3 regions of the Paenibacillus sp. VCA1 genome follow, and region 1 is predicted to be linked to each of the others. Evidence: riboswitches for the same ligand, from Rfam matches in the RefSeq annotation. Region 1 holds a riboswitch; each other region holds the start of a gene.
What was found. Region 1 has a riboswitch for cyclic di-GMP ahead of RJP21_RS00570 (MucBP domain-containing protein). Riboswitches for the same ligand answer to the same signal wherever they lie in the genome.
Positions count from the first base shown of each region.

Region 2: another riboswitch for cyclic di-GMP. It lies ahead of RJP21_RS18260 (S-layer homology domain-containing protein); the one in region 1 lies ahead of RJP21_RS00570 (MucBP domain-containing protein).
Region 3: another riboswitch for cyclic di-GMP. It lies ahead of RJP21_RS08585 (Ig-like domain-containing protein); the one in region 1 lies ahead of RJP21_RS00570 (MucBP domain-containing protein).

Region 1 covers NZ_JAVLSX010000001.1:115,767-125,757, reverse strand. The annotation lists gene RJP21_RS00570 (MucBP domain-containing protein) at 1-3,174, opposite strand, end outside; cyclic di-GMP riboswitch class I at 3,246-3,334, opposite strand; gene RJP21_RS00565 (hypothetical protein) at 3,657-5,747, opposite strand; gene RJP21_RS00560 (protein phosphatase 2C domain-containing protein) at 5,893-6,750, opposite strand; gene RJP21_RS00555 (S-layer homology domain-containing protein) at 7,086-9,991, shown strand, end outside.
Region 2 covers NZ_JAVLSX010000007.1:350,124-360,114, forward strand. The annotation lists gene RJP21_RS18250 (ABC transporter substrate-binding protein) at 1-616, opposite strand, end outside; gene RJP21_RS18255 (ArsR/SmtB family transcription factor) at 941-1,864, opposite strand; gene RJP21_RS18260 (S-layer homology domain-containing protein) at 2,098-3,615, opposite strand; cyclic di-GMP riboswitch class I at 3,704-3,794, opposite strand; gene RJP21_RS18265 (GerAB/ArcD/ProY family transporter) at 4,281-5,378, opposite strand; gene RJP21_RS18270 (Ger(x)C family spore germination protein) at 5,614-6,828, opposite strand; gene RJP21_RS18275 (spore germination protein) at 6,835-8,376, opposite strand; gene RJP21_RS18280 (MDR/zinc-dependent alcohol dehydrogenase-like family protein) at 8,593-8,850, shown strand; gene RJP21_RS18285 (MarR family winged helix-turn-helix transcriptional regulator) at 9,345-9,638, shown strand; gene RJP21_RS18290 (DUF4386 domain-containing protein) at 9,849-9,991, opposite strand, start outside.
Region 3 covers NZ_JAVLSX010000003.1:449,005-458,995, reverse strand. The annotation lists gene RJP21_RS08630 (RNA polymerase sigma factor) at 1-487, shown strand, start outside; gene RJP21_RS08625 (hypothetical protein) at 484-1,443, shown strand; gene RJP21_RS08620 (NADP-dependent oxidoreductase) at 1,663-2,682, opposite strand; gene RJP21_RS08615 (NAD(P)H oxidoreductase) at 2,749-3,330, opposite strand; gene RJP21_RS08610 (winged helix-turn-helix transcriptional regulator) at 3,551-3,898, shown strand; gene RJP21_RS08605 (SDR family oxidoreductase) at 4,181-4,924, opposite strand; gene RJP21_RS08600 (Dabb family protein) at 4,966-5,268, opposite strand; gene RJP21_RS08595 (NADPH-dependent FMN reductase) at 5,292-5,861, opposite strand; gene RJP21_RS08590 (helix-turn-helix transcriptional regulator) at 6,061-6,939, shown strand; cyclic di-GMP riboswitch class I at 7,314-7,403, shown strand; gene RJP21_RS08585 (Ig-like domain-containing protein) at 7,684-9,991, shown strand, end outside.

The DNA of each region.
Region 1 (9,991 bases):
CCGATTCGTTCCTTCTTCAAGGTATTTCACGGTAATCGTGCGCATTTCAGGTGCCGGTTGGTCTGCTGTGTAGTAGATGACCACTTCTTGTTTTTCGTCGGCAGTGAATTTGTACGCAACTTCCGGTTTCACTGGCGTATAGCCTGTGATCGAAGGCGATGTCAGCGTAATTTCCTGATCCGTCACGCCTTCTTGCGTTGTTGCATCTTTAATATCCTTGTTCGTATCCTGGTCTACGTAACGGATGGTTACCGTCTGCTTATCGGCCGTGTAGTACACGGTGTGCGACTGGTCTTTATCCGCCGTGAAGGTATACGTTTCGGTTCCTTCTACTGGCGTGTAGCCTTCAATCTCTTTAGCCACGTTGACTTTTTCGCCTTTATGGCCTTTGTGAGTTGTCGGGTCTGCGAGTTCTTTCTCCGTGCCTTGTACCAGATGTTTCACCGTTACCTGCTGCTCAATTGCTTTATAGTAGATGGTGACTACTTGTTTTTCGTCAGCAGTGAATTTGTACTCGACTTCCGGATCTACTGGCGTATAGCCCGTGATAGCAGGCGCTTCGATCGTGATAGACTGATCCGTCACGCCTTCCTGCGTTGTTGGCTCTGAAATTTCCTGATTCGTATCCTGGTCCACATAGCGGATCGTTACCGTTTGCTTATCGGCTGTATAGTACACGGTATGGGATTGGTCCTTATCCGTCGTGAAGGTATACGTTTCGGTTCCTTCTACTGGCGTGTAGCCTTCAATCTCCTTAGCCACGTTGACTTTTTCGCCTTTATGGCCTTTGTGAGTTGTCGGGTCTGCGAGTTCTTTCTCCGTGCCTTTCACCACATGTTTAACCGTTACCTGCTGCTCAATTGCTTTATAGTAGAGGGTGACTACTTGTTTTTCGTCAGCAGTGAATTTGTACGAAACTTCCGATGCTACTGGCGTGTAGCCATCAATCGCAGGTGCAGTCAGCTTGATCTCCTGATCCGTCACGCCGTCCTGCGTTGTTGGAAGCTGAATTTCTTTCTTCGTATCCTGGTCCACATAGCGGATCGTTACCGTTTGCTTATCGGCTGTATAATACACGGTATGGGATTGCTTTTCATCCCCGTTGAACGTATACGTCTCGGTTCCTTTGACCGGCGTGTAGCCTGGAATCTCCAGAGCAACGTTGACTTCCTCGCCAGTATGGCCGCCTTTGATCGTTGGCTGAACCAATTCTTTGTTCGTGCCTTCTACCAAATGCTGCACCGTGACCTGTTGTTCGGTGGCATTATAGTAAAGGACGACTTCCTGGTTTTTCTCAGCCGTAAATTTGTACGTCAGGCTTGGCTGTTCCGGGGCATAACCCGGAATGGCAGGAGCAACGATCGTGATGGCTTTGTCCGTCGCGCCTTCCTCGGTTGCGGGAGCTTTAAGTTCCTTGTCCGTGCCTCTTTCCAGATACTTTACGGTTACCGTCTGCTTATCTGCCGTGTAATAGAATGTGTACTCTTGGCCTTCTTTGCCCGTAAAGGTATACTTGTCGCTTGCCTTTTCAGGGGTATACCCAAGCACTTTCTTCGCTTCAAGCTCAATCTGCTTGCCTTTGAGTCCCGTTACGTCGGTTGGCTCAGCCAGCGCTTTATTCGTCTCTTTGTCCAAATACTTGACCGTTACGTGCTGCGCTACCGCCTCCATGAATCCGAACCATACCGTCGGGGTCGGCTCTTTCATGGTCAGTTTCACGCTGGTAGGGTCGTCACCTGCTTCGAGCTGGTAACCTTCAATAGTCGGTGCATCCACAGAATACGTATTGCCGATGTCCAGCGCTTCTTTGCCATCCTGCGCGAAAGCACCGCTATAAAGCTGCTGTGCAAGCTCCGGTCTTTCGACCACCACACCCTCGGCATTAACCGGCTGACCGTCCGCATTTACCCGATAACCTTTGACGGTGATCGAGCCCTTGCCGTAACTTACTTGGGGAACCACGAAGTTCTTCTTCACGTTGTTCCCATGGATGTCGGTATAGTCAATCGTTGTTGTTCCATTCGTTGGATACAGCGTATTTGGATCTGGATGTTTCGATTGATCCATTTTGACCCTGTAGGTCAGCGTAGCCGGAGAGCCTTCAATGATGTTTCCGGCGTCCCATTTAAAGGTTTCGGTCTTGTCGTCCCATGTAATGGTTCCTTGCGAAACCGTCGGTTTGCCGACCAAGTCGAACATGTCGCCCATAGGGTCGGTAACGATTGCTTTCTGGGCAGCGTAAGCGATCTGTCCGGACAGCTCGGAGAACACCTTGCCCAAATCCGCGCTGTTGGATGAATAATAGCCTTTATTTTGAACATTATTCAGCACGTATTTGGCATCTGGATCATTCCCGACTTCAAGGCCGATCGAATAAATGCCGATGCCGCCGTCCCAAGCGAGTTTTGCTTCGGATAAAGCGGCGATGCCGTTGTCTTCCACTTTCTTGCCGTCGACGGTATATACCTCGCCGCCCCAGCCCAAAAAGCCTTTATCCAGCGCATATTTCGAGCCGTTTCCGAGAACATCACCGTTATAGCCGAAATCATACAAAGTAAAGTTGTACTTCTTTTCCGGCCAATTGTATGCTGCGGCATGCGATGCCTTGTAGCTGTAAGTTGGTGCGCCGTCGCTCAACAACACGATGACTTTGTTTTGCGCCTGACTTCCGGCCAACATCCCGCGCGCTTTATTTAAACCCGCCTGGATGTTGGTGCCTTCATTGCTGACTGTGATTGCATCGATCACTTTCTTTAAGCTGTCTTTCTGACCATATCCTGCGAAAGAGGATTTCTCGCTTGCCGTCTTATCGAAAGTCACAACCGCGATTCTCGTCGTCGAATCTTTAATCAGCAGATTGTCGACGAACTTGTTCGCCGCAGTCTTTGCATTGGTCATCCGCTTTGATTGATCCATACTTCCGGAGCGGTCGATGACCAGCACGACATCCGAAGTCGTTTTAATGTTCTTCCCTTCGACGGTCAGCGTAATGTCCCACTGACCTTGCCCTGCTGGATCAGCCTTCTTAGTCAAATTGACTGCTCCGGGGTTGGGCCATATGAGATCGTTCGCTGCTGCGTATGTGGAGTTCAGGAATAGATTGCCCGGCAGGAATCCCAGGAACATCGACAATATGCACAGCCACGATACTACGAGTTTTAAGCCCCGCTTCATTTTCTCCTCCTTGGCTCTATTTGGATTGGTTCCCCGGAACACGAAAAAGCCCGGCTGCATCAACGAATGTGAAATGCAACCGGACGATCATAAGTCACGTGGACTGTTAGACTCCAAGGCTTTGCGACCTAATCTTTCGATTAGTGTGCCAAAGATATAAAATTGTCGTCATTGCAGATATACATAACGAACGGCGCCCATGTCCTTGGATTTGCCAAAAGTTAGTATATTAGAACTATTGACCAATATATACCTAACGAAATTACGTTGTCAATTACTTGGATGTGCACTTTCAAAAAATATTTTTTCAGGCCCCCTTCGCGTTCATTGATTTGGCACTCAAAGCGAGTCTAACTTCCGGGTATCGAAATTCGGGCATAAAAACCAGCATCGACTCGTTCATTGTAGCATGGACTTCTTTCATCCCCGTCTCAAATCCGTCTCATTTTTTTCAAACGACAAGTTTTGCCTTTTTGCGCATCTTACCCCGGCTCCGGACCTCCGTTCCGAAGCTGTGCCGCCAGCACGCGCGCAAAATTGGCAACGGCTTTTTTCAAATGGCGGTAAAAGGTGGCCCGGCTCATGCTGCATTCGAACGCCGCGGCTTCCGGATTGCCGGCATGCTGCCAATAAGCGGCGTACAAAAGGAAGACGTACTCCTTGGTCGACCCGTATTCGTCGGGCGTTTTCAAGAACCGGAGCATCCATCGCTGGAGCTCGACTCCGCTATCCACGCCGGGAAACATGCCGATATAATTCTCCAGTTCGACCGGATCATGAAGCGACAGAAGGATTTTTCGCAATTGCCTTTCTTGATCCTCCGGGTTTAATGCGTGAAATACTTCCGCAAAAAGGGGCCCTCTTTCCGCGCTCCCTTTAAAAAACGAAAGCACCCAATCCCCGAAATTATCCGCGCGGAAGTCAAGCTCCAATATATGCGCCTCCGCCCAGGATACGTCGCAATTCCGGGTTGCCGTCGGCCGCATGCGGAATCCGATGCCGCGCAGCTGCTGTTTCAGAACATCGTTCGTGGCTATAAGAACGGCGCGGCTGCCGTCGCCAAGCAGGGACAAATGGCCGAGCATAAGAAGCCCGATAATCTCTTCCCGTGAATACCCCGGTATGGCATTCGTGGCAGCGGCCAGCACAGGGTAATACGTATCCGCTTTGTCAGGCTCGCAGTTCCATTCCTCTTCCGGAAAGCATTCCGACAATTCGTGGGGAAAATAACGTTGGAGAAGCGTCCCCGTTTCATCATAAACGAGCATGATGATAAACATGCCCGCAGGCTTTCCCCGGTCGTCGCGCACGATCGCGATGCTCTCGGGAAAACGGACGGCCAGCTCGTCCAAAAACTCGTGATAGGTTCTGTGCATCGGCGGATCGATGCTGTAGGCGCACCATTCTTCAAGCATCTTGTGGAGATCAGGCAGGTCGGCGGCCGCAGGCTGCTCAAGAGGGGGGATCGAATCGCCCGAAAAATCGGCGTACCCCCTATCCGGCGACAACAAATCTTTGCTCAGCAGAAGCATTTGCGACGCGATGCCGCGGCGCTGCTTGCGGTCCGCCTGCTGAAGCCTCCGATGCAGCAGCTGCGCCGCGGAGCATTGCAACTCCCGCAGCCGCTCCGGTTCACGTTGGCGAAAATCCCTTAGCAGATGCATTCTCGCCACGTCGTGCAGCCCGAGTCCCCCTGTCCCGGAACGGATGAAGGATAACCCCGCGAGCTCGCGGAACTGCTGCAAAGTAACTTCCCTGCCCGTCAAACGGGACAGCATTTCCTGGTTGGCTTCGGGCAGAACCGTTAGGACGTCCACCATCGGCTGCAGCTTCTCCGAAGCCAGCTCGCGAAGCACGCGGGCGCTGATGGACTGCGATATGATTTGCTTCTCGGGACCGAAGGCATGATCTTTGATGGCCGCTTCCACGGACAAAGCCAAAGCCAGCGGATGGCCATCGCTAATCCTCGCCAGCCTCCCGATCGCTTCATCCGGAAAAGTCCCGAAAGATTGGATATAGTCGATCATTTCCTCGTTCGTAAAATGCGAAAGCTGGAACTCCGTCAGTCTCGGCCCCCATACGGGATGGGTAATCCATGACAAAGGCAAGCGCGGCCGCGACGCGAGCAGAACCGCCACGCCCGCCGAAGGCAGTTTGGGCAAAAAAGCCTCCAGCAGCCAGCCTTCCAGCAGTGAAAGTTCCTCGAAGTTGTCTATAAACAACATAACCCGGCTGAGGACTCCGGATTTCGACAATATTTGCAGAGGGTTGGAACCGGCCGGCTCCAGCTGTTCCAGCGAGACGGCGGCCGACAAATTTTCCAAAAAGGACGCCGGCGTAGGCGTAAACGAGCGGCCATCCAACCACAGGCATGCACAACCTGCATCCTTGCCGAGCCCGGATAACCGGGACATTAAGGAGGATTTCCCGATCCCTCCCATGCCCGTTATGGAAAACATCCGGGTCGCCGCCGCTTCATCCTGAAGCCATAACGACAACCGCGACAGCTCCTCCGCCCTTCCTACAAAGCGTCCACCATCATCCGTCACCATTTGACGCGTTTTTCGCTCCATGATTTCCTCCGCAGGTTCCGATCTTATTTTGTTTTATTATATCGATGGGAGAAAATCCGGAATAGCCCCATTTCATCAAAAAAAGGAAAATAATTCATTGGGGAATTGGTATTTAGATTTTTGGGGCAGCCGAAGAGTAGAACCTTTAAAACCTGATCCAAATCCCCGTTTTATCGTCCGATCGCTTAAAACGAGGGTAACGGATGCACTCCGGATCGTCTTGTTCCAAATCCAGCAGCCACTTTGCATAACCCTCCAAGCCTTCCGCAACGACACGCCGCAGCAACCTTTCTTCCGGGCTTCCGGTCTCGTCCTCCTGTACCGGCCACGGCTGCGGATAAAACAATCCGTCCGTCGCAAGCAGCAGACCCGCAAGTCCAATCCGGTTGATTTTGCCGTATTCCAAATAGTTATCCGCATCCGGTAAACCGTTAATCACGGAATATCCCTCGGGGGTGTTCATTTTCTCCTTGTTTTGAAGCAGCCTGGATTTGACCGTGTCCCAAAGCTCCTCTTTCGTATGTATGCCCTGCTCGATTCCTTGCTTCCAAATCGCCAGCGATTCCTCTCCGATATGGGCAACCTGATCCCGCGTAAGGACCCGTACGGAGCCGTCCCTGTACGTGGCGATCACCATGCAGTCTCCCGCCTGAACGTATTCGATATGATGCTCATGAATACGGATCGCCGCCAGCGCGGCGGTCCACAGCTCGCTTTTGCGGTCCGTCCGGATGCCGCATGCCCGCATTTCCTCGCCCAGCTTGGCGTTCGCCTTTTTCGCATGAGTCTCGAGGTCATGGCCATCTTCTACCCCCAGTTGATCAAAATACTTCTTGATCAGCTGCGAGGCAAGCCTGCCGCCGGTTTCGCCGTTTGCACTCCGGTAAGGAATGAGCGACGTCGCCCCATCGACAACCCCGTATATTTGCAAGTCTTGACGAAAAATGACGGCGTCTTCGTTCCACTCCCCCACGCCTTGAATCGAAATATGCCGAAAGTCCATGAGAATTTCACCCTCCATCCTCGTTGTTTATTGACCGGGTTGCTGCAGCGATTCGAACAACCTTTTCGTCTGCTCCGGATCCTTTTCGTTATAGTAAATCGTAACATCTTCAAGCTGGATTCGGATACAATTGCTTAAGCGGAATTACGAAAATATTCAGAAAACATTCAGAAGCATCATTTACATTTAGGGTTATGCAATAAATCTTCGAGAAAAAGGATCATTGCGTTCATAGAATGATAATTCCAATAACCTGCCAGAGATCGAAAAAATGCTGTGCCGCAATGACCGGACCCGAAGGCACAAAAAAAATCATAAGGAGGAAAGAGAACACCATGTTTCAGGCAGTCAAAATAAGGCCGCTTTTTCTCGTCATCTGCATGCTGGTTGCGACGCTGCAGCCGATGACGGCGGCGGTTCACGCCAGCCCCGTCGACAAATGGGTCACCTATAAGTTCGACGATTTCGGCAATGCAAAACAGGTCGGTTTATTTGAATTGAACGGGAAAGCGCAAATTACAAAAGACTCGAAAAACCGGCAAATACTTCGCCTAACTGAGGCTAAAAGCAACCAATTCGGCACCGCCTTCAACAAAAACCTCATTGCGGCCGGCAATCATTATTCCTTCAGCACGTTCTTCAAGTTCCGCTTAAACGGAGACGATCACAAAACTTCACCGGCAGACGGCATTACGTTTACGGTTCAAGCCCAATCGAACAAAGCCGGCGCAGTCGGCCAAGGCATCGGTTACGGAGGAATTGAGCCAAGCTTCGCCATCAAATACGACACCTACCAAAATGGCGGCAAACCAACTTACGATCCTTCCGACAACTACATCGGCCTTGCCGTAAACGGCAGCGTGAACAACACCAACCCTAAATGGTATACAACCCAGCTGAACAACATCAGACTCTCGGGCGGTCAGGATTTGTATTCCTGGATCGACTACGACGGCGTGAACAAGGTCGTCAAGGTCTACCTCAGCCAAGGAGAAACCCGGCCTTCGACTCCTGTCCTCGAGACGCATGATATTGACCTCGATGACATTTTCAAGGGATACCCCGGCGTATATGCCGGATTCACGTCGGCGACGGGCGGATCCATGGAAACCCATGATATCATTTCCTGGTATTTCACCAACTCGCTCGATCCGGTCGACGTAGGAAATACCGATTATGTGTACAAGCAGGCGCCTACGGACGTCAAAATTCAGTTGATCCCAACAGGCGATCCCGGAAAATATGAGGTCATCGGAACAGCGCTCGACGTCAACGGCGATCCGGTCGAAGGAGCTCCGATGCAATTCTATTCCGAAGAGGGCGTTCTGGCCTCGCCTTCCCAGTCGACCGACGCGTCCGGAAAAGGCAGGACGATTTTGGACTTCGGCACCGCTGTTCCAGGCGGGGAAATCAAGGTCACCACGGTCGGAGGAGCTTATGCCTCCATTCCGAAACCTCCTGTCCTGGAAGCAGGAAAATCACCGGATACGGCTACGACCTTAACATGGAGCACCGTCACGGGCGCCACCTATTACAACGTGTATAAAGACGGCAGCCTGCTCAGTTCAAACATCCATGTTCCGACCTACACCCTAACCGGTACGGATTTGGACGACAAATCCACCTATACGGTTTCCGCCGTTTTCCAGAACAGCAACGGACAATATACCGAAACCCTTCCGTCCAATCCGGTCGTCATCGGCCTGTATTTGAATCAAAAAAATTATGAGCTGAACACCAATCCCGCCAAACCGAATTACCAGCAGCAGACGGTAGTCACTTCGGTATATACGGGCGGTACGCTCGACGTAACTTTGGACGGTACGACTTTTAAAATCAAGGATTCTTCCATAGCGTCCGTTGATAACGAAGGCAAGATCACGGCCGTCGGTGCAGGAACAACGGTCATCGAAGCCACGTATAAGGACAAAACCGTACAAGCCGTCATCAACGTCACGATCGACGCCCCGGTCATGAAAGCCGAAAACGTCACTTCCACGGGCGCCGAGCTCATCTGGAATGAGGTTCCGGGCGCACAATCCTACAATATCTATGACGACAGCGGCAAACTTGTAGCCAAAGGCATTAAAGACAACCAATACGCATTGACGGGATTGCAGCCTGGATCGACGCAGTCTTACACCGTTAAGGCGGTCAGCAACGGAATCGAATCCGGGCCTTCCGCCCCCGTACAAGTCCAAACACTGGCTTCGGGCCTGCGCGATCTGCTGATCGATCCGGCAAGCGTCACCCTGCAACCCGGAGATAAACATACGCCCAAAGTAACCGCGATTGCATCGAGTGACGAAAGCATTCGAGATGTCACCGGAAAAGCGATCTACGTTTCTTCCGATGAGAAGGTTGCAATCGTCGACGCAAACGGCGTCGTTACGGCGGTCGCGCCTGGAACGGCTGTCATCACGGCAACCTATGACGGTAAAAGCGTCACCGAAACCGTCTATGTGCAAAACGAAAAACCGGCTTATACGCTGGATCTCGGCGTGTCTCCGGACCATGTGCTGGCAGACGGAAAAACATCCGTGACCGTGTCGGCCAAAGTGACGGATTCCGAAGGCAAGCCTGCCGCCAATGTGCCGGTTGAAATTACCCTTGAATCCGGAAAAACCGATACAGTGATAACGAACGACGAAGGCATTGCCGTTTGGAAGTATACTCCGGATCCATTAACCGGTAATACGCCTAAACACGACACGATCACTGCGAAAATTTCGGATAACGGCAAAGATATTCAAAAAAGCGCAGCCATCGATTATTTCCCTGCCGCAATTGACGGATTCATTACCGATCAGGTAACCGGCAAACCGATAGCAGGGGCGACGATCGTCGTCAAAGCCGATTTCAACCAAGACGGTGTGATCGATTTTGCGACGGAAGTGACAACAGGCAGCAACGGTTCATACCAAATTGCTGTACCGCGCGGAAATTATGCGTATACGCTGGAGATCAAAACGCCGGTTCAGGTTGGTAACCAGCAAGTCACGTTGACTCAGACAAAAACGGTCAATGTGGGCCCGATTCAGCCGGGGCAAATCGTTAAACCGGACAACGCGCTGAACGGACAGCTGTTTGTCGCTCAGGCAGCCAACGCCTCTTCGGCTACGACCCTTGGCGCTCTTCTCGGAGACGGCGAAGGCTACGCGATCATGAAAAGCTTGGACGGCAGCGGCAACGAGCAAAAGGTTCGCATCAACGAAGACGGAGCGTTCTCTCTGAACCATGT
Region 2 (9,991 bases), on a different contig from region 1:
TGTATTCGCCGGCTTTTGCGCTCGGATATGGCAATCCGGCCTTGTCGAACAGATCCTTGTTGTAGGCAAGCGCCCATGGACCCACGTCTTTCGGCAACCCGTACAAATCTCCGGCGCCCACAGTCGTACCGTCATACCGATAACGGTCAAGCCCTTGTTTCCAAACGTTATTCGTGTCCACCAACTCGCTGGATTTCAGATAGGATTCCAGGTTCAGCAGCACTCCGCTGGAGACAAGCTTGTTGAAGTGAGCTCCGCCGGCATAAAATACGTCCGGAGTTTTCTTGGCTGCAATCAAGGTATCGAGCTTCTGATAATATTCCGCAGGAGGAACGACGGTGTATTTCACCTTCTTATTCGGATATTTCTTCATATAAGATGCAATCAGTTTCTCAAAAACGGCTTTCTCGGAATCTCCGCCCCACCCCATAAATTCGATTTCAGATTTTGCATCTTTGTCAGGAGTGGCATCTGTTGCTTCTGTTTTATTTTGCGTTTTAGAATCTGCCGAGTTGTCTTCACTTTTGTTGTTGCCGGAGTTACAACCGGAGAGCACCAACACGAAGCTGAGTACCAAAGTTAACGAAAGACTAAACCATTTCCTTTTCCGAAACATAAACCCTCTTCCCCCTTTGATAAAATCGTCATAAACAAAATAATTGAAGAACATGTTGCATCTAAAAAGCTTACAGCGATATAGAATGAACTAAAGAAATGAAGGTTATAGGGCCACATCGGGTCCTTTTAACAGGAAGTTCAATTCAAACTTTAGTTCAATCTATATAAATTGTTTTATTTCAATTATTTCATTTATTAACAAGATAATAAGTAGAAAAACATGAATTGTCAACGCTTTCTTTCAATAATATTGGATTATTAAGCAAAAAAAGACCAGATTGCTTTGTTGTCACAAAACATCTGGAACTTAATAGGTATCGCTTTAGTTATACTCCATTCTCATTATAATTCCTTGCTCATAATCGCCGAACCCTCTGCCGAACAAGTTTATTCCGCCCTGGTGCTTCGCATCCGGTTTAATTCCGATCCTGAGCGTAATATACGGCTTTTCACCCAACCGGAGATCATGAAGCGAAATATCGGAGCATTTCTCCTTGTCGATCATACTCTTCGTCAGGTCAATCGACCAGATCTTCAGCAAACCGTGTTGCGTGCTGTTGTCATACCACCACGACGGGTTCAGCCTGCCTCGATGGTCGCCAAAATCCCCCGGCGATATCCACGAGCCAACCTCAACCTCGTTCACCCATACTGTAATTTCCGAAGGCCAATCATTATTATAGTTCGGAGCTTCCGAGCAAAGTTCCAGGGAGAATTCGAGCGTATGGATTTGCGCTCCCGCAGGCAGCTTTTTTGGGAAACGATATTCAATCCAACCTTTCCGAAACCAGATGATTTCAGCCGTCCTGCTCTCCGGAAGATAGAAATTGACGGGCTCATCCTCTTGAAATACCATGCCTGACGTGTTTGCCATGCCGCAAGTCGGCACAATGTCAAAGTTGCTGAAGTGTCCGATCGGCATTTCCATCTCTACGACTTTGGTTGTATTCGGATCGTAAGCACCCGGATTCAAAATGAGACGAACGTCGTCAAAATTCCGGCTGCACACTTTCATAGCCCCTCGAGTTGCCGGTTGAAGTTCTGTTACAATCAATTCGGCCTCTTCCAGTACTTTGACATTGTTGGCGGCAGTGGAAACGGGGATATCCAGCTTTTCGGCAATTTCAAGAATATTGAGATTGGGTTTGTCCAACAGCAATTTGATGATATTGACCCTTGTATGCGTGCCGAGTGCATGCGCTACCTTAACCAATCGTTCGGAATCATTTATGGAAACTTCAAGCAACGGGATGTCACCTTCCTGTGAATTGATTTATTTACAATATTATAAACAATAAATCACGTATATGTACAGAAATATTGTATTAAAACAATAAAAACATAATGACGCTTCAATTTACATCAATCCTCTAATCATAAACAGTAAATCGTATCCTAAAAAATTGAACTTCGACTCCTGCCCCCGTGATAAATGCTCAAAAAGCCGCATCGAGGCGGCTTTTTCCATGCAGTAAACCATTAATCGGGCAGAATAATGTTATGTTTTGAAAACAACTTCAGCAGGTCGTTCCATGTCATTAGGATGTCCCCGTTTTTGTAAGGCAGCTTTATGTCTTGCAATTCCGCGGGTTTGAGCTGTTCTTCGCGGCCATCTTCCTTGTAATACGTTATATCCCCGCTAAACTCTAACATGCCTAAGGCGGTGCCGTTCACGATCGACCCGGTAAATTTGACCTCTTTAAATTTGTAAAAAAGATCGTCTTTGTAACTCCATCTCCAGGTGGCGTACACGTTTGTCCCCAAGCTTGGCTCAGCATACTCTTTCACCCATATGCTTTTGTTTACTTTACCGTCGCCTTCAAACCCGCCGTCACCGCCCGGACGCTTGTTTGTGCCATCCATGTTTTCCGAGGATGTGAGAACGTTTTGCTTGTAGGTATAAAACTTCAATTCGCTTTGATCCTCTTGCCCGTTGGCAATAACCATCATGTCGGCATATTTTTTCGCATCCTTATTTACGGCAAACCAAAGATTTTCTATAGACTCCGCCGGTATCATAAAGACGCCGTTGATTTTTTTCATCGGGTTTTGCCCGTCGAGCGGAATCTCTTCGGACCCTAAAACCGGATTTTTCGGATTATTATGGATAAAGGAATCGACTTCGCCGCTTCTGAATGTATTCGTTTCGATTCCGTTTGTCGTCGTCACCCTGCCGTCGGCATTTTCTTGATAACTTATTCCAAATGCAGCGCATACTTCTTCAATCGGAAAATAGACGATTCCGTTCTGAACAACCGGCTTTGTTTTAAAAGCAATGGGTTTGTCATCCAGCTTTAATACGGGGATCATTGTATTTTGATTTTGAGTTTTTCCTGTTTCAATTGCGACCTTTTCATTTCCGAACGGAATGTCCGGCAGCTTGCTCGTGTCCGAACTTGTTGCCGGTCTTGCGTGCATTTCACCTGATCCGTGATCCGACAAGTTTTTGATAAACTGAACCGCCTCGGCACGCGTCAGCGTCTTGGAACCGTTAAAGCTGGTGATGGTCGGCTGACCGCCCTCGCCTTTGGCTAGCCCCTTGCCGTACATAAACCGGATGGCATCATCGCCTTCATAATTCATACCTTCCGCCGAGGCGATCAGCTCCGCCACACGGAGACGCGTAATCGGCTGGTTTTGTGCTTTGATGTCTGAAGAGCTTACGGGATAATTCAAGGATTCGGCAAGCATGTAATAAGGCTCTGCCCATCTGGGAGAACCGTTCTGGGCATCCGGTCTGTAGCTATGTATGAGCATGGACAAAAACTCGGCCTGCGTTACCGATTGATTCGGTTTGAACGTGCCGTCTTCATAGCCGCGTACGATGTTTTTGCTGAGCGCCCAAGCAACGCTGTCTGCCGACCAATGCGATTTCATGTCCGCAAAAGGGACCTTGGCCGTAAGACGATCCGCATGCAGCTCTGGCGCAAATAAACCGCCCATCCCTAAGGTTATCGCAGTCTGTACGGTTAACATCACTTTCAAAGATTTCTTCATTCGTTCATCCCTCTCTGCTACTCTTGATCGTTGTCGATCAACAAAAGAAAACCACCTTGTATAAGGAGGTTTGCTTAGGAGACATATGTAATGCAGGCTGGCAATCGGTATTCCATGAACGAAATCGACGACCCATGCCTTTGCGTCCCGGCTTTTCAACCGGTTTGCCCCAAAAGTCTGTATTCATTTGTTGATGAATCCATTTCATAATGGGTTATTAAACAAAAGCGGCATTATGAAAATGATTGGATATAAACAGTATATTCGATGTATTTTCAAAAGGAAATAATAAAACTTCTACCTTGAAGCAGCAGACCCAAAGGCTCAAAATGGGTTTACATGCTAAGTTGGCTGTATCATACTATTGTCCGCAATACCTTTACTCATAGCAATAATTGCATGAAGCACAAAAAGCTTAATGGAACAGTTGAAATTTTCTTACGCTGCCCCATTGAGTTTTTGTCATTTTCCTCAAAATTCCTGCTTGATGAGTTCCGGTTTTATATTGAGGACGACCCCCATCAAACCGGACACATCGATTCTTAGTTTAGACACACCGCCTCCCGCAGGATTTTAAGATGATGAGTTAAAGTGGATTTTGGCATTAAATCTTTAAAAACTGCACAGTTCTGCTCGCCGAATCATGTTGCGTTCTCATCAGCGCCCTATCCGCCTTTTGCCGCCTGCAGCTTGCTACGGATCCATGCTACCAGGAAGAGGAGCAGCCCGAACACAAGCAACGAGAAATCGAACCATATGTGACTCGTCGACAAATAACGTTCAAACTCGACGTCACTGGAAAGGCCCCATAAGCTCGCGATCAATGACAAAAGTCCAAGCGGCAAGGCGAGCGCCCGGTAATCCTTGAGTCCGCTCCATTCGGCAATGGCTGTCACGGCTGCGTAATGATAAGTGGACAATTCGATAAACGTGCCTGGCAGCCATACAGCTAACAGCAAGGCATCGATATGCTGAAAAAATTCACCGAGTCCGATATATCGGACGACTTCGATAAACGGATAGTTCAATGTACCGGCATACTCGCCAAAAAGAAAAACGGATACAAGCCCGGACGCTGCAAGTGTGAGCATTTCTCCAAACCAGGCAGCCATTACGAATAACGCTGCCCTTCGCTTACTCGACAATAACGGAAAAAACAATCCCAACAAAAGATACCCGGAGAACCAGGTGAATGGAACGATGGCTCCCTTAAGCGAAGGTACCGGACCTTTTCCCATGATCGGGAAAGCATTCGATACGGCCCATTCAGGGATCGTGAGAACGCTCAGTATTACGAACACAACGATGGTAACCGGAAGAAACAATTGCGCCAACCGGCCAAGCACCTCTACACCCCCTCTAACCGCATATGCTACAAGAAACATAATACCTCCCGAGATGACGAGGGGCGGGGTATTCTCCAAAAAGACGGAGGAAATGAAATCACTGTAAATTCGTAAAATAACGCTTGTCAGATAAGCGGCGTAAAATATGATGACAAATCCCGCCGCTTTTCCCAGTATTTTTCCAAAAATCCGCTTGCTGTACCCGATAATTGTTTCTTCCGGAAACATGCGGTTGAGCCGCAGCATGGCCAGCACGAAGAATATTCCGGCCAGATGCGACCAAATGGGCGACAACCATAAATCCCGACCCGCCGCCTCCCCAGCAATTTTGGGAATCAGCAGCAGACCGTCGTAGGCCATCAGGGAATATAGTAGAAGCGCCAATTGTCCTGAAGATATTTTCCCTTTTTCCACCATCTGCAAACACCTCATCAACTTAATAAGCCGGAAAATGGTCTGTAGAGCCACTCAATCAATCGGATTGGGCCTGGCATTTCCGGAAATAACACGACTAGCAGAGCGGATATCCAGCTAAAGACAGCGATGGCCACGAGTGTCCCGCGTTCACGGACGCTGCTTTTGTCCAGACGAGCCCACTCGAAACTTACGATAAGAGCTACGACTAGCGATATCCCCGCAACCTTCAGCCAAATCATGGTTTTGTAAGCTCCTTTTGCTGCTGTCCAAGGGGGGTGCTGTTCATACCGATGCGGCGTAAGTTCACGCCGGCCTCCACCCGGACTTCCATCCCAGGGTAGTAACTCTTCCAATGCGGCTCAAGCTTGCTCCATCCGCGGGGATTTTCGCGGTTGATCGCTTCCCCGAAAGCAAAAATATCAGCGTGCATGCGCTGAGCATCATGAACGGACTGTTTCACCATCTCCCGAATACGTTTTGCCACCGCCGCTTCTAGTAAGCGGGCATTTGCTGGATCGGCCATATTCAGACGTGATGTATTTTGGATCATACTCAGTTCCGAATCAACACGGATCATCATTTGCCACTCCCCTTTCTTCCGGGATGGAATCAAACGCGAATTGGAAGCGATGGTTATGAACGTCACCCGGGAGGGAGACCCGATCCCGAGGTCTACGGTTTGGACATCGTTTTTCAATTGATTCATCACCCACTTTGCAGCGAAAAACGAATTCCCCGTCATCGTTCCGACCATACGTCCCCGGTTAAAGACCGCATACCCCTTGATGTACGGCTCCCCACCTCCATCCCCTCCTTTTTGCGGGACATCAATGAAGGGCAGGATCGCTGCGTTGTCATTGGTGCTTAAACGCTGAACAAGCCGACTTATCGTCAACGGCTTATGAAAAACGCGCGCGGCTTCACCCTTCAGAAAGTCCGCTTTCGTCTGCTCCAACAAAAAAGGCGATTCGAAAAATTCCCGGACTTTTCCGTGAGTGACAAAGGGCATAACCCGCAGGCGGATTTCATTGTCCCGCACCAGGTAATCCAGTTGTTCTCGGAACCCGTCCCTTGCAAGCGATTCCCCGACAACCAGCACTTGAAGCTGCCCCCAATAAATCGTGCGCGGCAGCTTGAATTGCAGCCGCCCCTGCGCATCTGCCACCGTATCGCCGACGGCGTAGCGTATTATCGTTTTTCCGTCCCCTTTCTTTTGGTCCCCGCTTGGAGGCTTCCCGCTTTGCTTCTGTTCCGGCGCGACGATCTCCAAGATCAGTTCAATGTCTCCGTCCTCCGTCCGATCAAAACCCGCGCTCATAACGATGGCCAAGCTGTTCACTTCGTCGCTGTCCCAGCAGCCTGTCAAAGTCAGGATGGCCGCTCCCGCCACTAAAGGCAGCAGCCGCTTGCCCAGTTGAACCATGACAGCTATCGGTTTACTTTTTCGCATATCGTTTCAATGTTCGCCCCCTTTCCCCGGATTCGGCCGCTGTCCCGGTACGAGGCGCCGGCGGTTGCTTTTTGCCGAATATCTCGGGCGCATGATCATTTTCCACCAAGGGGTTCGAACTACCGAATCCTTCATATCGCTCGCCACAAACGGCGCGATCGGGGACATGTATGGCACGCCGAAAGAGCGCAGCGTGCATAAATGAACCGCTATGGCAATCAGCCCATACATGACGCCAAGAATCCCGAGCAGCCCTCCGGCCAAAACAAGCAAGAGACGCAGCAGGCGAACCGAGAACTCCAGCGAATAATGCGGGGCCGTAAATCCGGCGATGCCCGTAAAGGCGATGATGATCACGATCGGTGCCGATACGAGACCGGCGGATACCGCCGCCTCGCCTACAACGAGCGCGCCGACAATTGTTACCGCAGAACCAATTTGCCGCGGAAGACGAAGCCCCGCTTCCCGCAACACCTCAAATGCAAGCTGCATTATTAACACTTCCACGATGGTTGGAAACGGGATCTCCTCCCGCGAGGAAGCAATGCTCATCAGGAGTTTGTTCGGAATCATCTCTTGATGGAAAGTCAGAAGCGCAACGTACACCGACGGAAGCGTTAGGGAAATAAACAGTGAAAAGTAGCGAAGAATCCGCAGCAAACTGGAATATAACGAGCGATTGTAATAGTCGTCCACCGCCTGCAGCAGCGTTACGAACGTTACGGGAACGATCAGCACGTCAGGCGTACCGTCGACTAGGATGACGATGCGGCCTTCGATCAATCCGGCCGCGGCGATATCAACCCGTTCCGTAAACTGATGTTGAGGGAACGGCGAGTAGGGATCATCCTCCATAAATTCTTCAATATATCCGGTTTCCAAAAGGCTGTCCATATCAATACGTTTCAGGCGGTTTTCCACCTCCTGAATTAGATCCGGCTTTGCAATGCCCTCCATATAAGCGATATAAATCTCGGTTTCCGTATATCGGCCAAGCCGGAACGATTTTAATTTCAGCTTGACGCTTTGGACCTTTCGCCGCAGGAGCGACAAATTGGTCGAAATCGATTCGGTAAACCCTTCACGCGGCCCCCGCAACGACGTCTCGGTCTGCGGTTCTTCCACCGAGCGTTTATCCCATTTGGCGATCTTCAGCAGCAGTCCCCGGTTGCAATCCTCCAGCAGCAGCAAAGGATAACCTTTAATCAACTGTCTCACGCATTCATGGGCATCAGTGTGCTCCTCAATCGATCCGACGGGCAAAATCCTGTTTTTTAGCGTTGAAAAATCTAGGGGTTCCGAATCGGTCATCATCATAAGCGGCTTCAGAACGTTGTTGTCGATCTCCAGTCTGTCCGACATGTCTGGAATGTAAACGAGTTGTGCCTCAAGCTCCTTGCCTACTCGGAAGGAGCGAAACACTACATCGTCGGCCTCGCCCAAAATGTTTTTCAGCGATTCGACGTTCCGCTCAAGCGATGGAACTAGCGCCGTATGGGATGAAGAATTTGCATCGGTTGTTTTTGAGAATGAAGACCGTTTATTCATAACGGATCACCTAGCCTATTCTGTGAAGTCCATTTCTCATGATTGACATCTGTTTTCTCTTCCTGTTATTTTTACCAAAAATAACATTTTCATTTCTTTATTCGCTCATCGGGCAATTTCATTTTCCATTAAATAGCGTGCATTTTGCACATAATTGCGTTATGTTATTTTATTTGCAAAATGCACATTATTTTAAATGAAAGAAGGGGATTGTCGATGAAGGCAGTAATTGTAAAGGAAAAGGGTTCAATCCCCGTATTTGGTCATTTGGATTCGCCGGTCGCAAAAAGCGGGCAAGTTTTGATTAACGTTTCGGCAGCAGCCTTAAGTCGATTTAGTAAATACCGCTCAATGAGTATGCATTACTCATCAGAATTTAACTTCCCGATCGTAGCCGGTGCTGACGGTGTTGGTACTTTGGAGGAGGGGTCTCGCGTATACTTTGCGCTGCCTGTTCACCATATGGTAGTTTAGCTGAACAAACAATGGTAAATGAAAAGTTGATTGTTCGTTTACCCGATGGTATCGATGATGTAACAGCCGCTGCGATCGCCAATCCAGCCATGTCTTCATGGCTGCATTAATGTTTCGGTCCCGTTTCAAATCGGGCCATACTGTTTTGATCAACGGCGCCACCGGAGCATCCGGCAGCTTGGCAGTTCAGATTGCCAGACACTTGGGAGCAGAGAAGATCATTGTGACTGGACGCAACGAATCGAAGTTGCAGGCACTTGAAGCTGATAAAGCCATTGCATTTGAATAGCAGCTGCGGGGAAGATAACAATCTCCACATAGGAGTTTGCTCTAGAAGATTTCGAAGCTGCTTGGCATGCGCCAGTGACGCCCCGTCCCGTAGTAAAGGTGAGATAATACATGGAAAATGAAAGTTTAAAGCGCTAATTGATTTAGTTTCTATTATCAATCGGCCGGATCGCGATAAGAAAATAATTGCCAAGGCCGGCGTTCATTTGGAAGCCGCAGCCTTTCGTGTTTTGGTTGGTATCGGGCATCTCCAGACGACCAGTGTTGGTGATTTGGCCGCTATGTTAGGGAAAAATTACTCGAGCGTTAGTCGACAAATTGACAAGTTAGAAAAAGCCGGATTGGTTCATACCTATCCATCAAGTGAAGATTCTCGGATTCGTTTGTCAGAATTGACAATATACGGGGAGGAACTCATTTCAATGATTAACCATACCCGTCAGCGTATCATGCGTGAAGCATTGGAGGATTGGACACCGGAGGAAAAAACAAATGTCTGATTCGTTGAACAAGTTCGACTGACTGCGGAATAAGAAGAAAAAAGGACAGCCCCGGTAAGCCGGAACTGTCCTAAAACTGCGCATCGTCATTTCTGCGCAGTTTCATGTTTTTTTATAAAACGGGTATTATGAAATTCTCTTAAGGGTTTAAAACTTGCATCAAACGATAAAGCATCCGATCATCTTGACGGTCAAAAACCTTCCGCGCGATTATTTTGCTATAGACGAAGAAGCTGCTTTCATTCTCAATTTGGCAAGGGTCTCCCCATGAAATCCCTTCGCAATGAGCCAGACTGCCAAGCTCATCTCGTAAACGCCTACAGGCAGCGCCATCAGTCCTTTTACCGCCGAAT
Region 3 (9,991 bases), on a different contig from region 1:
ATACGGGGCATACTGCAGAATGATTGCAAGGAACATACTTTCCAATTATTCCGATGTTGAAGAATGTGAGAACGATACCTACTTAGCGGCCTGGGACGCCATACCGCCTCATCTGCCCAGGAAGTTCCCTGTATTTCTAGGGAGGCTTACACGCAACATCGCGCTTGATAAACATGGCTATAATACAGCGAAAAAGCGTAATCGTGAATTTGAAGTCATGCTGACCGAATTGGAGGGATGTTTGGCTTCCCCCCGTACTGTAGAGAAAGAGTATGAAGCGGGTGAACTGGCAAATTTGATTAGTCAATTTTTATATGGCACCGAAGTACGTGCAAGAAATATATTTATTCGAAGGTATTGGTACTCCGATTCCATCGAGGACCTTGCCATGAGATTTAATATGAGCAGTAGTAAAGTGAAGTCCATTTTATTTAGAACAAGAAAAAAACTGAGAGCTTATCTGGACAAAGAGGGGGGTTACCTGTGAAAAGAGAAGAGTTGTTTAGGGAGATCGGATCCATTGATGATCATTTAATTGAGGCAGCCGGGAACTATGAAAAAGTGAAAGGAAAAAGAGGATTTTCGAAAAAGTGGATTGCCGCCTTGGTTGCATTCCTTGTTTTATATAGTTCTACCTCCACGGTTTTATTAGCCACTGAATATTATAAACATCAAAGTAAAGAGCTGTACATTCGATATTTAACGGCGGAAGACATGAAGTTAGAGCCTGCTGAGGAGTACGATGCGGAAAAATTTCTGCGAGCTCTAAAAAGCGACAATGACGAGCATGTGTATATTGCGATTAATAGGCTGGTAGAATGCTTTAATGATCCCAAATTAAGAATAAAAGCGTTAAACGAGCTGAAGCCGTTTGCAGCAAATGACAATCAAAAAATCGCTGATGCGGCTGCCTTCGCCGTCGATGTTCTTTCGAGAAGTTATCAAAGCCCCTATATATATAAATTGTCAGACGGCAGTATGATATTTACGTTGTTTAACCATTATTCGGATTACGGGAGCCAAAATGTATTATGGAGAATAAAAGACAACGTCCTTAAAGTGTATCTAAGTTTTTCAGAACCATCCATGTACATTAAAGAACTTATCCCTTCGCCGGATCGAAAGCTGGTCGCTGTCGTCACCTGTTCGAATAAAAGCGAATTCATTGAAATTGTAAATGTTGAAAAAGGTAGAGTCAGCCCGGAATTAGTTGAATCGGCAAGAGTCAAATTTGGTGCGCAAAACCGTTTAGATACATGGATCCGTCCTGATCATGAAAATTATAGTTTTGCAAATAACATAGAGTGGAAGGACAATGATACGTTGGAGTTTGAGGGCTCCCTTGCCTATCAGGATACGGAGATCATCAAGAATGTTACAGTAGCCTATGAATTCAGTAAAAAGGATATTGAAGTGACCGAGCTTAACCAAGTTAAAAGATGATTGTAAGGAAGCGCCAATGGTAATTGGGGCGAACTGATAAGAGGCCAGATTTATATGGACTCTTCTTTTTTTTTCCTCGGTGTTGAATTCCCTAATTTCTCATGGATGCAATAATAGGAAGGTATTTGCAGCCCCGGTAGCCGGGGCTTTTGAGTGAAAACCTGCAGTCGTAGACAGCGCGGTGAACCATATTATTCGTCTTACAATATCTCATTTTCTTTACTTAGATGGATCACTGACCTTTACAAGCTGTTTCCCTACATTTTTCCCTGCAAATAAATCGAGAAAAGCTTTCGGTGCATTTTCAAAGCCTTCTACAATGGTTTCTTCGTATTTCAGTTTCCCTTCAAATAGCCACTCGGCTAGATGCTGAAGCCCTTCACCAAAACGCTCTTCATAATCCGTGATGAGGAAACCTTTCATTAGAGAACGTGTCTTTAGCAATTTCGGCTGAATACTTGGTCCAAACGCTTCATTCTCAGCATTATAGGATGAAATTGAGCCGCATAATGGTACACGCGCAAAATTATTAAGCAAACTGAGCACTGCATCAGAAATTTTACCGCCAACATTATCAAAATAGACGTCCACTCCATTCGGACAAGCTTCTTCAAGAGCTTTTTGTAAATCATCTGTAGTGTTGTAGTTAATGGCTTTATCAAAGCCAAGTTCATTTTCCAAATATGCAATTTTCTCATCCGTGCCTGCAATGCCTACAACTCTGGCCCCTTTGATTTTTGCGATTTGACCGACGACAGAGCCGACCGCACCTGCAGCACTTGAGACAACAACGGTTTCTCCTTTTTTCGGTTGACCCACATCAAGCAGTCCAAAATAGGCCGTTAATCCCGTTATTCCTAGTACGCTCAAATAAGCGGACAAGGAAACATTGGTGTTATTGATCTTACTAACGGTTTTTGAGTCAACCGTGTTGTAAAGTTGCCAAGGTAGGAAGCCCTGTACCTTATCCCCAACGTTCAATTCCGCTGAGTTGGATTCAATCACTTCACCAATCATGGAACCCGTAATAGGTTCATGTAAAGCAAATGGTTCAATATAAGACTTTCCAGCATTCATTCGCCCTCTCATGTATGGATCTACAGACAAGTAGAGGGTTTTTATAAGCACCTGATCTCTTTCGGGTTTATTGATAGGAATATTTCGAAGTCCAAATGCATCTTCTGTTGGAATACCTTCTGGACGGTTCATTAGAATAATTTGTTGATTTTGAGTGTTCATCATCATTCTCCTTTTTTATCGTTGTTCGCAAGGCCTGGATTCGAAAAATTGTGAATTGTTCGATGATTACTTTGGATTGCTGTCAAAATGCAAACCGAGATGATAAGCTTGTTTCAGCAGCTTTTCATGAATTTCCGGCCTCGAATCCAAGGTGTCATACAATATCTCAACCTTTGAATTCGGGATTCCTGCATAACTAGCCATTCCTATGTTCAGTTGGTGCTGAATCATCTTGTCATACTGTCTTTTCTCAAAGTGCTCGAGTGGAGCGCCTGCGAGACCAAGCCATAATATCCGTTTATGATGCAGCTTATTGGAACCGTATGCAAAACCATTGTTCCATACGCGGTCGATATAGCCCTTTAGCATGGCCGGCAAGCTATACCACCAAACTGGGAAAATATAAGCGAGCGCCTCATGCTTTTTCATTCGCTCCATTTCCTTCTCTACTTCAGGTGAATATGTTTTATGTTCTGCTGTCCAGTCCGGTTCGTCTGCTTCCCACAACACAGGATTAAATCCGCTGCGATGCAGATCCAACACCTCCGTTTCGTGGCCAGCATCCATCAGGCCTTGCGTAAATTGGGCTGCAACAGAAAAAGTCAAGGAATGAACTCTTGGGTGTGATACAACTGTCAATACTTTCATTTTTTCTCCTTTCCATGAACTTTTGGTTCATTTCGTTTAGAGACATGTTGATCGAGAGACGAGAGGATGTCGTAATGCTGGTATGAATGGATTATGTAACATATAATGAATGTTGAAAAGTACGCACTTTTTTGTATCATTTATACAAAAAAGTTATATAGGCACCGAAAAGTACCTTGGCATAAATCTTGACTATCTTGTACAGGAGGTAGGCAATTCCGTGGAGAAACAATCCGTTCGGGCTTATAACATCCCCGCAGAAGCAACGTTGGACATTATAGGGGGGAAGTGGAAATTATTGATTCTGTGTCATTTAAACTGTGGACCCATGAGAACAAGTGAATTAAAGAAGGAAATACCGGAAATTACACAAAAAATGTTAACGCAGCAGCTCCGGGAGTTGAAGGAAGACAATATCATCATTCGAACGGTATACAACCAAGTACCGCCGAAAGTTGTCTATGAAATGAGCGAGTTAGGAAAATCGCTAAAATCGATATTGGACCAATTAAACGATTGGGGCGAGCAATATATCCAAGGACGTGAACCATCCCAACCACTCCGTTGATTAGGAATGACTTCGGTCTAATGGAACATGGTGTTTAGGTAAGAAACGGTGAACCGTACGATAAGTAACGGCAAGTTTGTCGGAAGGTCCCCCAGGTCCAACAAAATAAACTCCCGCCAGAATGGACGGGAGTCCTTACACCTCAAGCACCATTTCGCGGGTGAGTTCTAAAAAAGAAAGACCATCCTGCGAAAGGATGGTCCTGATAGTTGCCGTTACAGACAGCGCGGTGAATTGGATTATACACAGTGAGGAATCGGGAGGAAACGTTCTTTCTAGAAGCTAAATAAAACCGCCGTTAACGCGGAGTGTTTGACCCGTAACCCACTGCGATTCTTCGCTCGCAAGAAAGAGGATCACACCTGCAATGTCTTCGGTTTCCCCGAGACGTCCGAATGCGTTCATGTTGGCAAGCCCCTGGATTTGCTCGGGCGTTTTGCCGACCGTGAAAAGCTCGGTATGAATAGGGCCGGGTGCTACAGCATTAATCGTAATATTTTTCTTTCCAAGCTCTTTGGCCAATTGACGCGTAAATTGTTCGACGGCTCCTTTGGAGCCGGCATACAGACTGTAAGCCGGGAACATTTGACCCGCCACCGAAGTGGAGAAATTGATGATGCGGCCGCCCGGATTCAGATGCTTGGCGGCAAGCTGGCATGAAAAATAGGTCCCTTTGACATTAATCGCGAACAGCTGGTCGTAATCCGCTTCCGTTACATCGCCAATAGGTTTTGTAATGATGATTCCCGCGTTATTCACCACAATATCAAGCTTTCCGAACGTTTCAAGTGTTTCGTGATAGAGTTTCTCCAGCTCGCTCAAGCGGCTGATATCGGCCTGAACCGCTGTCGCTTCTCCGCCGTTTTTTTGAATGTTCCGAACAACCTCTGCCGCCTGATCTGCACGGTTCGCAAAATTGATGACCACCTTTGCGCCATGATGTGCCAAATGTTCGGCTATCGTCTTGCCGATCCCTCTGGACGCACCGGTGATCAAGGCAACTTTACCGGCAAGCTTCTTTTCCATTGCAATGATTTTCCTTTCTGAAAATATTTATAAGAGTGACGTTAAGCAACCGGGTAATCCATAACGACGATTCCTTCAACAAATGGGCCGATGGATTGCAATAAAGCTTGATGCAGGGGGTGCTGAATATATTCCCGGCAAGCCTGTTGATCCTCAAAAGTAACTCGGATCCCCAGCGTAAAACCTTGCATATGCTCTATTTCCTCCGTAACGTTAATCCCGGCGCTAAGATCGATGATCCCTGGAATGTTCCCTTTAAAGTCTTGCGCGCGTTTTACCGCATTTTCTTTTTCCGTATTGGAAACATCGGGCTTAAACTTCAAAAACACAATATGCTCAAACATTTTTCTCCCTCCAAGGTTGCTGATTATTTTTGACTTTGGAACTGCTGCAATAGGGAAATTTCCTTCATCCATTTCACGAAGTTTTCGGCTACGAGATCAAGGTGCTTTATGGTAGCTTCATCCGTCAGCACGCCCATCTCATTAAACTTCTCATGAACAAGGCCGATGTACACCTCATTTCCCGGTAACAGCGGCGAGGAAATGCCGGATGCAAAGAGAATGTCGCGCAGATGACCCTGCGCTTTTACCGATCCCAACAATCCCATGGAAGACCCTACAATCCATGAGGGCTTCCCGATCATGACTCGATCAACGCGGGATAACCAGTCAATCGCATTCGCCATGACGCCGGGAATGGTTGAATTATACTCGGGAGTGACCCATAAAACGGCGTCGGCAGCAGCGACTTTGCCTTTAAAATCGATAACCGGCTGCGGCGGAGCGGACTCCGTATCCTGATCGTAAAAAGGCAGATCCCGAATATTCAATACATCCAATTGAAAAAGATGCTTATAACGGTTTTGAATATAATAGGCTAACTTCAAGTTAAAGGATTCTTTGCGAATGCTCCCGACAATGGCAGCTACTTTCATTTTCATCACCTCATCATATTGGTTAGAATGGATGGATATGAACAGGCTTTAGCCGATCATCACGGTCTCATCCATACTTGCTATTCTCCCTAAGGAGAACATAGACTAGTGTATATGCACCTAACGAGGCTAGGAAGAGATCTGGTTATCGTAGGATCGGGAATCCTACGTTCATCAATGGATAGGAGGCATGGAGATCATGGCGTACAGATTGGACCGTTATGAGGAATTGTCCCGTTTTTTACGCTCACGCCGGGAACGAATGACCCCTAAGCAAGCGGGATTGCCGGAAACCGGACGCAGACGGACACCCGGGCTGCGCCGCAGCGAGGTCGCTCTGTTGGCAGACGTGGGACTGGATTGGTATACCTACTTGGAACAAGGGCGTCATATCAACGTATCCGCCGAGGTTCTTGATCGAATAGCAGAAGTGCTTCGGCTCGATGAATCGGAACGCAGGCATCTGTATTATCTTGCACGTAAGCAGATCCCCTTAGTCGAAACGAATCCAACCTCTAAGGTAACACCTGAGCTTCAACGTTTTTTGGATAGCCAAAATTTGTCCCCGTCAAATGTGATGGATGCACGTATGAACATTATTGCTTGGAATGAGGCCTATTGCGCGTTGAACGGGGATCTCGCGGCTATGTCTGAAAGGGAGCGGAATTTTGTCTGGATGACGTTTACTTCGCCCCGTTTTCGCTACCTCAAGGGAGACCAATGGGAATTGCATGCGCGGCGGGTCGCCGCAAATTTCCATGCGGGGTATGCGCGGCACGTTGACGACCCCTGGTGGTCTGGTCAATTCGAGGCGTTGTGTCAAGCCAGCAGCGAGTTTCGGGAATTTTGGGACTCCCATGAGATTCTCGATGCCATCGATGCTCCCAAAGCGCTGCAGTGTCCGAATCTCGGGATTTTGAATTTTGATTTTGTTTCATTTCAGCATTTGAACGATACAAATTTGACCGTTTCCATTCATGTTCCCCATCAAGACGGGACGGTGGAAAAAATGCAGCAGCTGTTAATTGATTATCGGGGCCGGCAGTCAGAGTCGCTAGAATCTTCTCAAAGAGTTTAGTATGAGGCATCTTTTGTTAGGTATGAATCAAGGCACCCTGCAGAGGATGCCTTTTGACCAAAAGCCAGAAATGGCGGTGCAGGCATAACCACCTAGCACCGCCATTTCTTTTTTCACTTTCATCAAGCTAGCTTTCTCTTCAAGTGAGCAAAACTACTTTAGGGACAGACTCTTTTGGTTTTATTCTGACAACAGCAGGTTTATTCAGAAAATATTCAGAATTGCCACATATAATGTCAAAAGTAGCTACTAAAGTACTAAAACAGACATCATGAGATACAATTCAACAAAATCGAGGCTAGTTGACTAGCCTATAATTTTGAGGAAGGCTAACAAATAGGAAGTTTTACTGCAAATTTTACATATATACACTCGTACGAAAAGAGCAAACCCGCTTGAAAATCGGGGACGCAAAGCTAAAGGGGCTAAAGGAAGCTAAGTGCCTATGCCAGCCAGCTGCCGAATACGACGGGAAACTCCGTCTACTGGCGCTTGCTATTGGATGGAGTTTTTATTTTCTTAGTTATTCTATTGAAGGAGCCCGTTGCTGTAAGGACTGGCCGTAATTCTTATCGTTTTTGTGCCAATTGACTTCTGCAGCTCGTGTGATCCTGACATAGCATTTTTTAAAAAAGTAACAAAAGAGGTGGACAAGGGTAGCTAAAAGAGTGCATTAAAATAACTTCACACAAGAAAGGAATGATCTATTTGCTAAGCAATAACATTAGTTTACGGAAAATAGGGATGATGTTCCTGATTTTTTCTCTTGTCTTCACGGGTATAGGGGCAAGCTTAGGGACTCCGATCAGTTATGCCGCTTCTTCGGAAGTTTATGTAGCCAGTGGCGGCAATGACACCACTGGGGATGGAACTAAAAAGTTTCCGTATGCCACATTGAGCAAGGCCTATTTAGAGATAAATGACGGAGGAACGATATTTCTCTTGGACAATATCACATTATCCGCACAGAATAATTCATTCCTTGAAATTAATCAGGCAAAGAATATTACGATCACCACGGCTGATGGTGTCGTAAATCCTGCTGTAATTAAACGTGGGACCCCAACTGGTGCCCAAAAGGACACACTAATTAATCTCACAGCGGGCGGGCTAACTTTGAAAAATATTATAATTGACGGTAATTCCGATCCTTCCTGGGGAAGAATAGTGAATGTCGATAGGTCGGGAAAACTGTTCATTACAGAAGGTGCTGTTTTACAAAATAATTACTCGAAGTTTCCTGGAAGTGCAGTCTATCTCATGAGTTCTACTGCAGTTGTAGAAATGACTGGTGGGGAAATTAGAGGTAATTCGTATGCGAGTTCAGGTACGGTTTTGATTGGTGGCGGTACTTTCACTATGACCGGTGGTCTGATTACTGATAATATCGGCGGTGGAGTAGATCTGCAAGCAGGGACGTTCAATCTTTCCGGCGATGCAAGCATAACTGGGAATACAATAGTAGAATCAGGCCAACAAAAGGATCGAAACGTTAATCTGCAAGGCAATACGTTTCTTACCCTAAAGGGCGCATTTACCGGAAAAGCAGGTATTACCGCACAAAATCGTATGACTGCAGGTAGTAAGTTTGGACAAGCAATAGCAGGCGACTTGGCGGGGCTGGAAAATCTGATTGCTGATAACTATCCTCTTTTTGCAGTTTATGGCGTGGGTAATGCTCTGTTGTGGCAATCGTTGCCAACGGTAACGCTGGATCAACCATCCGGAGATAAAGTGTTCATTGGAAAGCCGGAGTTTGCGGGTACAGCGACACCGGGAGCAACAGTTAAGGTTAAAATTGATGATAATATTACGCTCACGGCAACCGCAGATGCCAATGGCAACTGGAGTGTAAAGCCGGATACGGATTTGCCAAATGATATATACAATATTGAAATCACAGCTACCAATTACGATAGAACATCAGCGCCAGTATTGAAGACCTTAGAAGTAGACACAACGCCACCGGCGGTAGCGCTTGAACAGCCGTCCGGAGATAAAGTGTTCACTGGAAAGCCGGAGTTTGCGGGTACAGCGACACCGGGAGCAACGGTTAAGGTTAAGATTAATGACAATATTACCCTCACAACTATTGCAGATGCGAATGGCAACTGGAGCGTAAAGCCGGACACGGATTTGCCTGACGACACTTACAATGTTGAAATTACGGCAACCAAAGACGGTAAAACATCGACGCCAGTATCGAAGACCGTAGAAGTAGACACATTAGCGCCAGCGGTGGCGATGGATCAACCGTCCGGAGAAAAAGTGTTTACTGGAAAGCCGGAGTTTGCGGGTACAGCGACACCGGGAGCGACGGTTACGGTTAAAGTTAATGACAATATTACGCTTACAACTACCGCAGACGCGAATGGCAACTGGAGCGTAAAGCCGGATACGGATTTGCCGAATGGCACTTACAATGTTGAAGTAACCGCGACCAAAGACACTAAAACATCAGCGCCAGTATCGAAAACAATAGAAGTAGACACAACGGCACCGACGGTAACGCTAGAACAGCCGAATGGCGACACAGTGTTCACTGGAAAGCCGGAGTTTGCGGGTACAGCAACACCGGGAGCAACGGTTATGGTTAAGATCAATGACAATATTACGCTCACAACTATCGCAGATGCGAATGGCAACTGGAGCGTAAAGCCGGATATGGATTTGCCGAATGGCATTTACAATGTTGAAGTAACCGCGACCAAAGATACTAAAACATCGATGCCAGTACGCAAAGACATTACCATAGAAGCGGTTGACAAGTCCGCCCTAGAAAAGAAAGCGAATGAGATCGACGGCAAGATTATTGCCGGCGAATTGACCGACTCCGACTACACCCAAGCAAGCTGGGACAACTTAAAGCGTGCTCTTGATGAAGCGGAACGCGTACTGAACGATCCGACAGCGACGCAAGAAGAAGTGGATCAGGCGTTGACTGCTCTGGAGCAAGCAGAGAAGGATCTTGTGAAACTGGGCGGGGAACTGGGTGAATTGAATCATGTTGGCCTTACCCAAGACGGCGAGAAGGAGATTACGTTAACCCCAG